Regions from separate parts of the Pseudomonas sp. 13B_2.1_Bac1 genome, predicted to be linked through region 3. Evidence: riboswitches for the same ligand, from Rfam matches in the RefSeq annotation. Region 3 holds a riboswitch; each other region holds the start of a gene.
The links. Region 3 has a riboswitch for cobalamin ahead of NTD80_RS18810 (ABC transporter substrate-binding protein). Riboswitches for the same ligand answer to the same signal wherever they lie in the genome.
Positions count from the first base shown of each region.

Region 1: linked by a shared signal. The riboswitch ahead of NTD80_RS16705 (CbtB-domain containing protein) and the one ahead of NTD80_RS18810 (ABC transporter substrate-binding protein) in region 3 are both predicted to bind cobalamin.
Region 2: linked by a shared signal. The riboswitch ahead of cobO (cob(I)yrinic acid a,c-diamide adenosyltransferase) and the one ahead of NTD80_RS18810 (ABC transporter substrate-binding protein) in region 3 are both predicted to bind cobalamin.

Region 1 is NZ_JANLOH010000068.1:113,968-117,912, reverse strand. It holds gene NTD80_RS16725 (LysR family transcriptional regulator) at 1-253, shown strand, start outside; gene NTD80_RS16720 (LysR family transcriptional regulator) at 350-1,216, opposite strand; gene NTD80_RS16715 (DUF4865 family protein) at 1,310-1,849, shown strand; gene NTD80_RS16710 (CbtA family protein) at 1,851-2,579, opposite strand; gene NTD80_RS16705 (CbtB-domain containing protein) at 2,599-2,811, opposite strand; cobalamin riboswitch at 2,844-2,981, opposite strand; gene NTD80_RS16700 (histidine phosphatase family protein) at 3,010-3,564, shown strand; gene cobF (precorrin-6A synthase (deacetylating)) at 3,610-3,945, shown strand, end outside.
Region 2 is NZ_JANLOH010000006.1:61,128-65,072, reverse strand. It holds gene NTD80_RS01450 (PQQ-dependent sugar dehydrogenase) at 1-1,130, opposite strand, end outside; cobalamin riboswitch at 1,230-1,494, shown strand; gene cobO (cob(I)yrinic acid a,c-diamide adenosyltransferase) at 1,573-2,184, shown strand; gene NTD80_RS01440 (cobyrinate a,c-diamide synthase) at 2,181-3,572, shown strand; gene bluB (5,6-dimethylbenzimidazole synthase) at 3,569-3,945, shown strand, end outside.
Region 3 is NZ_JANLOH010000081.1:9,539-13,483, reverse strand. It holds gene NTD80_RS18820 (aldehyde dehydrogenase family protein) at 1-124, shown strand, start outside; gene NTD80_RS18815 (hypothetical protein) at 554-997, opposite strand; cobalamin riboswitch at 1,114-1,308, shown strand; gene NTD80_RS18810 (ABC transporter substrate-binding protein) at 1,423-2,433, shown strand; gene NTD80_RS18805 (FecCD family ABC transporter permease) at 2,430-3,434, shown strand; partial or broken gene NTD80_RS18800 (ABC transporter ATP-binding protein) at 3,431-3,945, shown strand, end outside.

The DNA of each region.
Region 1 (3,945 bases), on a different contig from region 3:
GGCGGTGGTGCAGGTGCAGGCTTATTCGCTGATGCTGGAGATGATCCGCTGCGGCGCCTGCATCGGTTTGCTGCCGCACTACATGAGCAGTTTCGACCGTGGGCTGGTGGCACTGCCGGGGTTGCTGGCCGACAGCATGCAACGCCAGGTGTGGCTGGCGGTGAATGCGCAGGTGCAGCATGCGCAGGCGGTGCAGATGATTGTCGAGTTGATCGTCAGCACGTTTGAGGGGCGGCGGGAGTGGTTTGGCTGAGTGTGCGGCTGCTGGCGGTCCCGCTCTCACAGCGGGTGTGCCTGATGGATCGAGGTGCCCGCATCGCAGGCAAGTCAGCGCCCACAGAAAGGCTGATCAGCGTTGCAACACGCCACGAAAGGTCGCACTCAGGGCCCGCAAGGTTTCGCGCGAACGCGTGTCGCTGATGCGGCTATGAAGCACCACCTCACTCACGGCCAAGGTCGGCAAGCCGTATTGCTCGCTCACCTCCACCGCTCCGGCCGGGGCCACGCGGTGGGCGAGGGCAGCGACGCCCAATCCGGCGGTGACTGCCGCGCCCACGGCCATGACCCCGCCACCGACAAATACCTCGGTCCAGTCGATACACGCCGCATCCAGCGCGCGCGTCGCCTGATGCCGCACGCCGCAGGGCGCGGCCATGGTTGCCATGCGCAGCGGCGTGCCGGGGCGGTGTTGCCAGGTGGGCGCGGCGAACCAGCCAAAGCGTTCCACCGCCAATACTTCGCCGTCCTGGCGCTCGCCCTCATTGCGCACGATCACCGCGTCCAGCTCATTGCGATCGAAGGCGGCCACCAGGTCGCGGGAGGACGCGATACGTACTTCAAGGATCACCAACGGGTCGTAGGCGGCCAGGCGGCTGAGCCAGGTCGGCAGATCGGGACCGGCCACATGGTCGCTGATGCCGATCACCAGGCGCCGGGGTGCTTGGCTGCCCATATCGCCCAGTGCGCGTTCGTGGGCATTGAGCAGGGCGCGCGCGGCGACGATAAAGTGCTCGCCCTGCGGTGACAGCCGCACATGGCGCGGCGTGCGCTCCAGCAATCGATAGCCCAGGCGTTCTTCCAGGCGCTTGAGCTTGAGGCTGATGGCGGCCTGGGAGGTGTCGAGGGCTGCGGCGGCGCGGGTGAAACTGGCGAAGTCGGCGACCAGCACAAAGGCCTGCACGGTGTCGATATCCAGCGGTTTGGGCGCGTCAGTCATATCCGATCCTTATCGCACATATATCGGCTGATATCTTGTTGAAATCATCGGCGCTGCGCAAGCTGAACCCTCAACTTGCACGGGAGCTTCTTCATGTTTGCCAAACAGTATTCACACCGCTTGCCTGCCGACTACGACATGGCCGTGATCCGCCGCCGCGCCGCGCAATTGGGGCCGTTGTGGGATCACGCCGAAGGACTGCTGTTCAAGGCGTTTATTGCCCAGGAGCACGCAGGCAAGGTGTATGCCTCGGTGTATCTATGGTCCGACCCACTGCAGGCCGCCGATTTTCTGCTCGGAGAGCGCTTTCAGAAGGTGCTCGACAGCTTCGGCCGTCCGTATATCGAGAGCTGGTTGCCGCTGGATGTGCAACGTGGGCCGGCGCAGACCGCGCTGAGTCTGTACCGCGAGGACTGGGCGTTGGAACCGGGGGCCGACAGGGCGGCGATCCTGGCCAAGGAGAAAAGTCGCAACCAGCAGTTGGCGGATAGCGGCGACACCTTTGCGGTGTTCCTCGCTCTGGATGTGCAGGCCTGGCGACTGGTACGGATCACCTTGTCGGCCAAGGCGTTGCAGGCGGACCATCCCGGGACGGGCTACCAGGTGTTTTACCTGGCCCATCCCGGGATTTGACTCAGGAATTGAATCGGGCTTTTGGCTGGCTGAGCTTGCGCTCGGCCACCGCTCCGAACACCAGGCCCAGGGTGGTCCACAGCACCAACTGGATGCCCAACGACGCCACGCGGAATTTCCACAGCAGCACGGCCGAGAATTGCTCCGGCACTTCGTTGATCACCGGGAACAGGCTGCCGGCCACTGCGACGATCACGATGTACAGCGCCACGCCGAGGATCGCGCCGCTCCACACGCCACGGCGGGCAATCAGCTTGCGCGCGGCGTTGATCGCGATCACGGCCGCCGCCAACGACACCAGCAGCATCAGGAAGAACAGCTTGGTGCGCTGTGCAATGGTCTGCGGGTCCCCCACGGAAGGCGGGTTGGCCGGGTATTTGAGCCCGGGCACCAGGATCAGCGTCACAAAGGCCGCCAATGCCAGCAGCGCCGCCAGGCCGCGCGGGCCGACCTTGCCGATGCGGCCCAGGGCGTAGGCGAACACCAGGGCGAAGAGGCCACCCAGGGACACGCTGTAGACCACCACGCCGGTGAACAGGCCGAAGGTACTTTGCACCTCGCGGCTCACCAGTTCTTCTTCCGGCGCATCGCCGTGCATCTGTGCCATCTGGTCTTCAAAGGCGATGGCCTTGTCGATCTGCGGCTCGCCGAAGGCCTTGGCGAAACCGAAGGCCAACACGCCGGCGAGCAGGCCCACCAGCATCCCGCGTACGAGTAATTGCCCTGTCATGGTGTGTCTCTCTTATGAATTAATGGCAGGGGAAACCCAGCAGGTGGCGACCGTCGTGCACAAACTCGTGCACGTACATGCCCTTGAACACCGCAGTGGCGCCTTGCTCGGCACCGACGAAGTAAATCGCCAGCATCAGCAGCAGGCCGCCGAAGATCGCCCAGGGCAGGATTTCGCCCAGCGGGATCGTCGGCACATAGACATCAGGATGGGTTGCAGCAGTGTTAGCCATGAGAACCTCCAGGGATGACGCGTCCCGAAATGGATAGCGAAGGGGCTGAAACAGGGTCTGGCTTACGGCTATTGGGCCGAATACAGTGGCGCGACCGCGCCGGAATCGAACCGGCTTCCTCTTTCATGTTCGTTGTAACATGTTGAAACAACTTCGCCAGTCTACGCTGACTGCGCGCTGAAACAGAGTGAAATTGTGATGCAGGCCACCCGTCTGACCCTTATCTGCCATGCCATCACGCCGCTGCAAAAGCAGGGGCGCTTTCCCGATGACGAATCGGTGGCGATGGACTGGCAAGCTGCCGCGTCATCGCTGGCCGGGCGCTACCCGAAAAACCTGCGCCTGCTCTGCGCACCCGAGGCTCGCGCCCGGCAGACGGCGGGTTTGTTCGGCAGCGCGCCGGTGTTTGAAGAAGCCCTGCGCGATGGCAACTTCGGCGATTGGAAGGGCCAGGCCATCAGCCAGTTGGATCATGGCCAGTTGCAGGACTGGATGACCAACAGTGCCAGTGCGCCCCACGGTGGCGAGTCGGTCGAGCAGATTTGCGCACGCGTGGCACAGTGGATGAAAACCCTCGAAACACAGCCCGGGCACGTAGTGGCTATCACCCATCCCTTTGTCATCCGCGCCGCGATGCTGTACGTGTTGCAGTTGCCCGTCGCGATGTTCTACCGGATCGACGTCGAGCCACTCTGCGCCACCGAACTGCGCTTCAACACTGTCTGGCGCCTGCGCCTGGAAACTCACGCCTAGCCGCATGAACATGGCAAAATCCACGCCCCGCACTGAGAGCAACCCATGAAACGCATCCTGATCATCGGCATTGGCGCCGGCAACCCTGACTACATCACGATGCAGGCCGTGAAAGCGCTGAACCGCACCGACGTGTTTTTCCTGATGGACAAGGGCCAGAGCAAGGACAAGCTGATCGACCTGCGTCGCGAGATCTGCGAGACCTACATCACCGAGCCCGGCTACCGCTTCGTCGAGGCCGACTGCCCCGAGCGTGTGCGCGGGGATATCGACTACACCACGGCCGTGCAGGACCTCAACCGCGACAAGCAGGCGACGTTCGAACGCATGATCAATGAGGAAATGGCTGACGGTGAAGTCGGCGCTTTCCTGGCCTGGGGA
Region 2 (3,945 bases), on a different contig from region 3:
ACCTTGTAGCCACTGTGCGGCTTGCGGTTCCACGACCCATGCTGGCCGATGAATGCGCCGTTGCTGAACTGGGCCGGCAGTTTGCTGCCCTCGGCAAACGTCAATCCCAGGGAGGCGGTGTGCGGGCCCACTGCATAATCCGGCGCAATCGCCTTGGCGACCAGGTCCAGGTTCTGCGGGCTGACGCGCACGTCCACATGCTGGCCGTAGTAACTGAAGGGCCAGCCATAGAATGCGCCGTCCTTGACTGAGGTGATGTAGTCCGGCACGAGGTCGCTGCCGATTTCATCGCGTTCGTTCACCGCCGTCCACAGCTTGCCGCTTTGTGGTTCCCAGGCCATGCCGTTGGGGTTGCGCAGGCCGGAGGCGAAGATGCGGTGCTCACCGCTGGCACGATCGACTTCCCAGATGGCAGCCCGGCCCTGTTCCGCATCCAGGCCGTTTTCGCCGACATTGCTGTTGGACCCGACGCTCACATACAGTTTGCTGCCGTCCTTGCTTGCCACCACGTTCTTGGTCCAGTGGTGATTGATGCTGCCGCCCGGCAGGTCGACGACTTTGGTGCCGGCCTCCTTGATCGCGGTTTCACCCGGTTGGTAGGGGAAGCGCAACAGCTTGTCCGAGTCAGCCACGTACAGATCGTTACCGACCAGGGTCATGCCGAACGGCGAATTGAGGTTTTCCAGGAACACCGTGCGCGTTTCGGCGACGCCGTCGTGGTCGGCGTCACGCAGCAAGGTGATGCGGTTCGGGCTCGGCACAGCGGCGCCGGCACGGCCCATGACTTTCTCCATGACCCAGCCGCGAATACCCTTGGCGTCATCCGGCTTGGGTGGCGCGTTGGTTTCCGCCACCAGCACGTCGCCATTGGGCAATACATACAGCCAGCGCGGATGGTCCAGGCCTTCGGCGAACGCCGCCACCTGGGTGCCGGCAGCGGCGGTGGGCTTGGCGCCGTCCGGCCAGCCTATCGCCGGGGCGATATTCACGGTCGGGATCAGGGTCTTGTTCGGCTCCGGCAACTTGGGCGAGGGCCCGGTGCCATCGGAGACCTGCAAGGTAGAGCTTTCCCCGCAGGCAGCGAGGGTGCCGGCGAGCATGATAAGCAGGGCGAGTCTGGTTTTGTGCATGGTGTTCTCCTTAATACCTGTAAGGGTAGAGGAGGCCGGCCGTAGGATGGTTCAAGTGCAAGGCCAGCTTTAATTGACGCTCCACCCCCAACCCACTAACCTTCGCGGCTTGTTCCAGGTGCTCTGTGACCCATGGGTCGACGGAGTGAAACAGGGAAGCCGGTGAGTGAGCGCACTTGTACACAGTGCTGCCGCGATTCCGGCGCTGCCCCCGCAACGGTAAATGAGTCAAGACGGTGCTTTCTGCCACTGTATCGCGAGCGATATGGGAAGGCGCGCTGTCGGCCTGTCCTAATGCTCTCTCTATAAAGAGCCAGGGCGCCACTCATGAGTCCGGAGACCGGCCTGGTTCATCCAACAGCATCACGGTGGGCGATGCTTGGCTGTCTGTTTATCCTTTTTCCTGCCCGCCGTTTTTGTCCAGCCCCAACGGAGAGCTGTCATGACCGATTCCCCCGACCGCGACGAACGCCACCTGGCGCGCATGCTGCGCAAAAAAGCCGTGATCGATGAGCGCATCGCCAACTCCCCCAACGAATGCGGCCTGCTGCTGGTGCTCACCGGCAACGGCAAAGGCAAGAGCAGTTCGGCATTCGGCATGCTCGCCCGGGCCATGGGCCACGGCATGCAGTGCGGGGTGGTGCAGTTCATCAAGGGTCGCAACAGCACCGGTGAAGAGTTGTTCTTCCGCCGCTTTCCCGAGCAGGTGCGTTTTCATGTGATGGGCGAAGGCTTTACCTGGGAAACCCAGGACCGCCAGCGCGATATCGCCGCCGCTGAAGCCGCGTGGGCGGTGTCGCGCGAGTTGCTGCAAGACCCGTCCATCGGCCTGGTGGTGCTGGACGAGCTGAACATCGCCCTCAAGCACGGCTATCTCGACCTCGACCAGGTACTCAGCGACCTGCAGGCGCGCCCGCCAATGCAGCACGTGGTGGTGACCGGTCGTGGCGCCAAGCCCGAGTTGATCGAAATGGGCGACACCGTCACCGAGATGGGCATGCTCAAGCACGCGTTCCAGGCCGGTATCAAGGCACAGAAGGGCGTCGAACTTTGAATCAGCCCCGTCATTGCCCGGCTGTCTTGATCGCCGCACCGGCGTCCGGCCAGGGCAAAACCACCGTCACCGCCGCGCTCGCCCGTTTGCACCGCAATCTGGGGCGCAAAGTCCGCGTGTTCAAATGCGGCCCGGACTTTCTTGATCCGATGATCCACGAGCGCGCCAGTGGTGCGCCGGTGTATCAATTGGACATGTGGATGGTGGGCGAGCAGGAAAGTCGCCGCCTGTTGTGGGAAGCCGCCGCTGAGGCTGACCTGATCCTCATCGAAGGGGTGATGGGGCTGTTCGACGGCACGCCGTCCAGCGCCGACCTGGCGCGGCATTTCGGCGTGCCGGTATTGGGCGTGATCGACGGCACTGCGATGGCGCAGACGTTTGGCGCCCTGGCCTTGGGCCTCGCGCGTTATCAGCCGGATTTGCCGTTCGCGGGCGTGCTGGCCAATCGCGTCGGCACCTTGCGCCATGCGCAACTCCTCGAAGGCAGTCTCACCGAAGGCCTGCGCTGGTATGGCGCGCTGTCCCGTGAAACCGGGATCGAACTGCCGAGCCGCCACCTGGGGCTGGTGCAAGCCTGCGAGCTGAATGACCTCGACCTGCGCCTGGATGCTGCTGCGCAGGCACTGGGCAGCAGTTGTGAAGTTGCCTTGCCGCCGCCGGTGACCTTCGCCGCCCCCGAAGTGATCGAGGCCGAGCCGTTGCTGGCCGGCGTGCGCATTGCGGTGGCCCGTGACGAAGCGTTTGCCTTCACCTACGGCGCCAGCCTCGACCTGTTGCGGGCGATGGGCGCCGAGCTGCGCTTTTTCTCGCCGATCCATGACCGCGAATTGCCTGATGCCGACAGTCTCTATCTGCCCGGCGGCTATCCGGAACTGCACCACCAGGCGCTGTCGGAAAATACCTCGATGCTCGATGCCATCCGCGCCCATCACGCGGCCGGCAAACCCTTGCTCGCTGAATGTGGCGGCATGCTCTACCTGCTGGACTCGCTGACCGACGTCGACGGCACCCGCGCCGAACTGGTCGGCCTGCTGCAGGGCGATGCGGTGATGCAAAAGAAACTTGCGGCCCTGGCCCTGCAAAACGTCGAGCTGCCGGAAGGCGTGCTGCGTGGGCACACTTATCACCATTCCCTGACCAGCACCGAGTGGCAGCCGATTGCCCGTGGCGTCAGCCCCAATGGTGGGCGCGGCGCCGAGGCGGTGTTCCGACAAGGGCGTATGACCGCGTCCTACGTGCACTTCTATTTCCCGTCCAACCCGAGGGCGGTGGCAGCCTTGTTTGCGCCCGACCCTGAGGTCGCCAGCGCCGGCCAGCCGGCGCCCACAATCGACCACGTTGAATCCCCATTCACTGTGGGGGCGGGCTTGCCCCCGATGCGGCCATGACCGACAACGCCTTCCCCCAGGCCGACCGCGACGCCGTCTACCGCGCCATCGCCGAGCGCCGCGACATGCGCCACTTCAGCGGCGGCAGCGTGGCCCCCGAGTTGCTGCACCGCCTGCTCCAGGCTGCACATCAGGCGCCGAGTGTCGGCCTGATGCAGCCGTGGCGCTTTATCCGCATCAGCGACCGCCAACTGCGTGGGCAGATCCAGCAAGTGGTGGAAGAAGAACGCGTGCGCACTGCCGAGGCGTTGGGCGAGCGTTCCGATGAGTTCATGAAACTCAAGGTCGAAGGCATCCATGACTGCGCCGAAGTGCTGGTGGCAGCGCTGATGGATGATCGCGAGCGGCATATCTTCGGCCGGCGCACCTTGCC
Region 3 (3,945 bases):
CAGCGTGTCCGACCCTCGGGTGGCGTTTGGTGGCGTGAAAAAGAGCGGCTTCGGGCGCGAGTTGTCGCACTTCGGCGTGCGGGAATTCTGCAATGCGCAGACGGTTTGGCTGGATCGCAAGTAAGCCGGATCAGCACAACTGGCGGCTTTCGCGGCGAGCCGCCTGGTCGTGGTGAGCCGCCTGGTCGTGGTGAGCCGCCTGGTCGTGGTGAGCAGGCTTGCCCTGCGTTGGGGTGCGAAGCGCCCCCAGTAATCCCACCGCATCGTTTCAGGCAAACCGTGGTGTGAGGTTTTAGGGCTGCTTCGCAGCCCAACGCAGGGCAAGCCTGCTCACCACAATTAGCCTGTTTAGCCTGTTTAGCCTGTTTAGCCTGCTTGGCCTGCTTGGCCTGGTTGGCATGTTTGGCCTGCTTAACCTGCTTAACCTGCTTAACCTGCTTAACCTGCTTAGCCTGCTTAGCCTGCTAGGCAAGATACGTCCGCATGCCAGTACAAGAGCGTTTGCGAGTACAGGCCCACTCACTGCCAAAAGGCTGCCTCTACTGCCAGACCCTCACTGCGCATTAATGTAATAAAACTGCGCCTGGGTCTTTTCAACCGCGGTTCGCACTTTATCCTTCTGCGCATCGGTGCCCGAGTAGTAAATCTGCATACCTTTCAGATCCAGCCCTTCACAGGCGTTGCCGATCACGGCCACGTCAACGACAGTGCTGGCGCCGATTATCAGAAAGCCGGTGTCGCCCAGGCTTTTGGCCTTCAGCAATTCTTCTTTCAGATACATCGCATTGGCGCCACCCGCCATGGCAAGGGCCAGGTTGTCGGCGATCAAGCCGTGGCTGGGGATTTTCACACTGTGCAAGCGCACTCTGTTTTCCCCGGAAGGCAGCGACATGACATGCGCGGTGGCGGCTTCGTCAAAAATCTGCTTTTCGCTTTTACCCGGGGTGGCGCAACCGGCGAGCATGGCGATGAGGGCGAGGGCGACGAATGATTTCACTGTGTATTCCTTGTGTGAAGGCTGTCCATGGCCGCGCATCATAGGAGACCCATCCCACAAGAGCTACTGCAGTCTTCTCACCGCGCGCCGTCAGAACTCCCGCTCAACCGCGTGATCGACTACCATACCGCGCCGGTTCCCAAATGGGACTAATAGGGAATCCGAAGCGCGGTATGCCGCGCCAATCGGAACTGCCCCCGCAACTGTAGGTGCCGAGCCTGCTCCTTGATGCCACTGGACCTCGTCCGGGAAGGCCGGAGCGTGGCGACGACGCATCAGTCAGGAGACCTGCCGGCCCAAGCACCAACACTAACCGGCGGGGTGTCCGGGAAGGACATCCTTGCCTGCCTGACCCGCAGCGTTCGAGGGCGTAATTCCAGACCGTACCTCCCCAGTTCCACGTACGGTTTCAAGGAGATCGCCCCATGCTGCCACGCGTTACCGCCCTGATCACTGGCCTGGGCTTCTGTGCCCTGGCCCACGCCGCACCCACCGAGTACCCGCTGACCGTGCAGAACTGCGGCAGCACGCTCACCTTCCAGCAGGCACCCGCGCGCAGCGTGACCATCGGCCAGGCCGCCACCGAAATGCTCTACGCCCTCGGCGTAGGCGATAAAGTGGTCGGCACCTCGCTGTGGTTCAACAGCGTCCTGGCGCAGTACAAGGCACAGAACGACACAATCGAACGCCTGGCCGACAACGAGCCCAGTTTCGAGTCGGTGATCGCCAAGCGCCCGCAGTTGGTGGCTGCCGAGCTGGAATGGGTGGTCGGCCCGCAGGGCGTGGTCGGGACCCGCGAGCAATTCCACGAATTGAAGATCCCCACCTATCTGCTGCCCTCCGACTGCGAAGGCAAGGACAACCTGGTCGGCGCCGACGGCACGCGGCTGGAGCCGTTTCGCATCGAGACCATCTATAAAAGCATCAGCCAACTGGCGCAGATTTTCGACGTACAGGATCGCGGCCAACAACTGAACGACGAACTCAAGGCGCGCCTGGCCAAATCCGTCGCGACCGTGCAGGGCAAAGGCCTCAAGCAGGCCAGCGCGCTGGTGTGGTTCTCCAGCTCGGAGATGGCCAGCGACCCCTACGTGGCCGGCCATAAGGGCATTCCCGAGTTCATGCTGCAAACCCTGGGGCTGCACAATGTGGTGCAGTCCGATGAAGAATGGCCGGCCGTTGGCTGGGAAACCATTGCCAAGGCCAACCCGACCTTTTTGGTGATCGCGCGCATGGACCGCCGCCGCTACCCCGCCGATGACCATGAAAAGAAACTCGCCTTCCTGCGCAGTGACCCGGTCACCCGCAACATGGACGCGGTGAAAAACAACCGCATCATCATCCTCGACGCCCTGGCGCTGCAGGCCAGCATCCGTATGTTCGATGGCCTGGAACAACTGGCGACAGCCATCGATGGCTACGACTTGCCCAAATGATACGCACCCTACTCGCCCTGTCGCTGCTGCTGATCGCCGTGCTCGCCGGCGTGGCCATCGGCGAAACCGCCATCGCACCTAAGGTGGTGCTGCAGGTGCTGGCCAACAAGCTCTGGGCCGCCGGCTACGTGCTGGACCCGATCGATGAAGGCGTGGTGTGGAACTACCGCCTCACGCGTGCGCTGGTCGCTGCCGCATGCGGCGCCGGGCTGGCGACCTGCGGGGTAATTCTGCAATCGCTGTTGCGCAACCCGCTGGCCGATCCGTACCTGCTGGGCATCAGCGCCGGCGCCTCGACGGGCGCGGTGCTGGTGGCGTTGATCGGGGTGGGCGGCGGTTTGATCTCGCTGTCGGCCGGCGCCTTTGTCGGTGCGATGGCCGCATTTGCGCTGGTGATCCTGCTCGCGCGAGCCAGTGGTTCAGCCAGCGGCACCGGGCAGATCATCCTCGCGGGCATCGCCGGTTCGCAGCTGTTCAACGCGCTGACGGCGTTCCTGATCACCAAGTCGGCGAGTTCCGAACAGGCGCGCGGCATCATGTTTTGGCTGCTCGGCAATCTCAGCGGGGTGCGCTGGCCGTCGGTATGGCTGGCGGTGCCGGTGGCGGTTGCAGGGCTTGCTGTGTGCCTGTGGCACCGGCGCGCGCTGGATGCGTTTACCTTCGGCAGCGACTCGGCGGCCTCCCTGGGTATCCCGGTGCGCCGCGTGCAATTTGTGCTGGTCGCCTGCGCCGCACTGGTCACGGCGGTGATGGTGTCGATTGTCGGCTCCATCGGATTTGTCGGCCTGGTGATTCCCCACGCCGTGCGCCTGCTGCTCGGCACCGGGCACTCGCGCCTGTTGCCCGCCAGCGCCTTGGGCGGCGCATTGTTCTTGATTGCAGCCGATGTGTTGTCGCGCACGTTGATCAAGGGCCAGGTCATTCCGGTGGGTGTGGTCACGGCTTTGGTGGGCGCGCCGGTGTTTGCGCTGATCCTAATCGGCCGGAGGAATGCGCGATGACCGTACTGAGCTGCACCGGCCTGGGTTTTAAAGTGCGTGAAGCTACGTTGCTGCGCGACATTCACCTGCAGGTGCATCGGGGTGAAACCCTGGGCATCGTCGGCCCGAACGGCTCCGGCAAATCCACCCTGCTGAAACTGCTGGCCGGCCTGCGCACCCCGGCCACTGGCGAGGTGCGACTGGGTGAAGTGCGCCTGGGCGACCTGTCCCGTCGTGCCATTGCGCAGCAACTCGCGGTGGTCGAACAACAGGCCGACACCGACGACGCCATTCGCGTGTTCGACGCCGTGGCCCTGGGCCGCACGCCGTGGCTGTCGGCACTCAGCCCCTGGTCCCGCGAGGACGACGCTATCGTGCACCAGGCGCTGCAGGATGTAGACGCCACCCACCTGGGCCAACGTGCGTGGCGCAGCCTCTCGGGCGGTGAACGCCAACGGGTGCACATCGCCCGTGCGTTGGCGCAACGGCCGCAGATTTTGTTGCTGGATGAGCCGACCAATCACCTGGATAT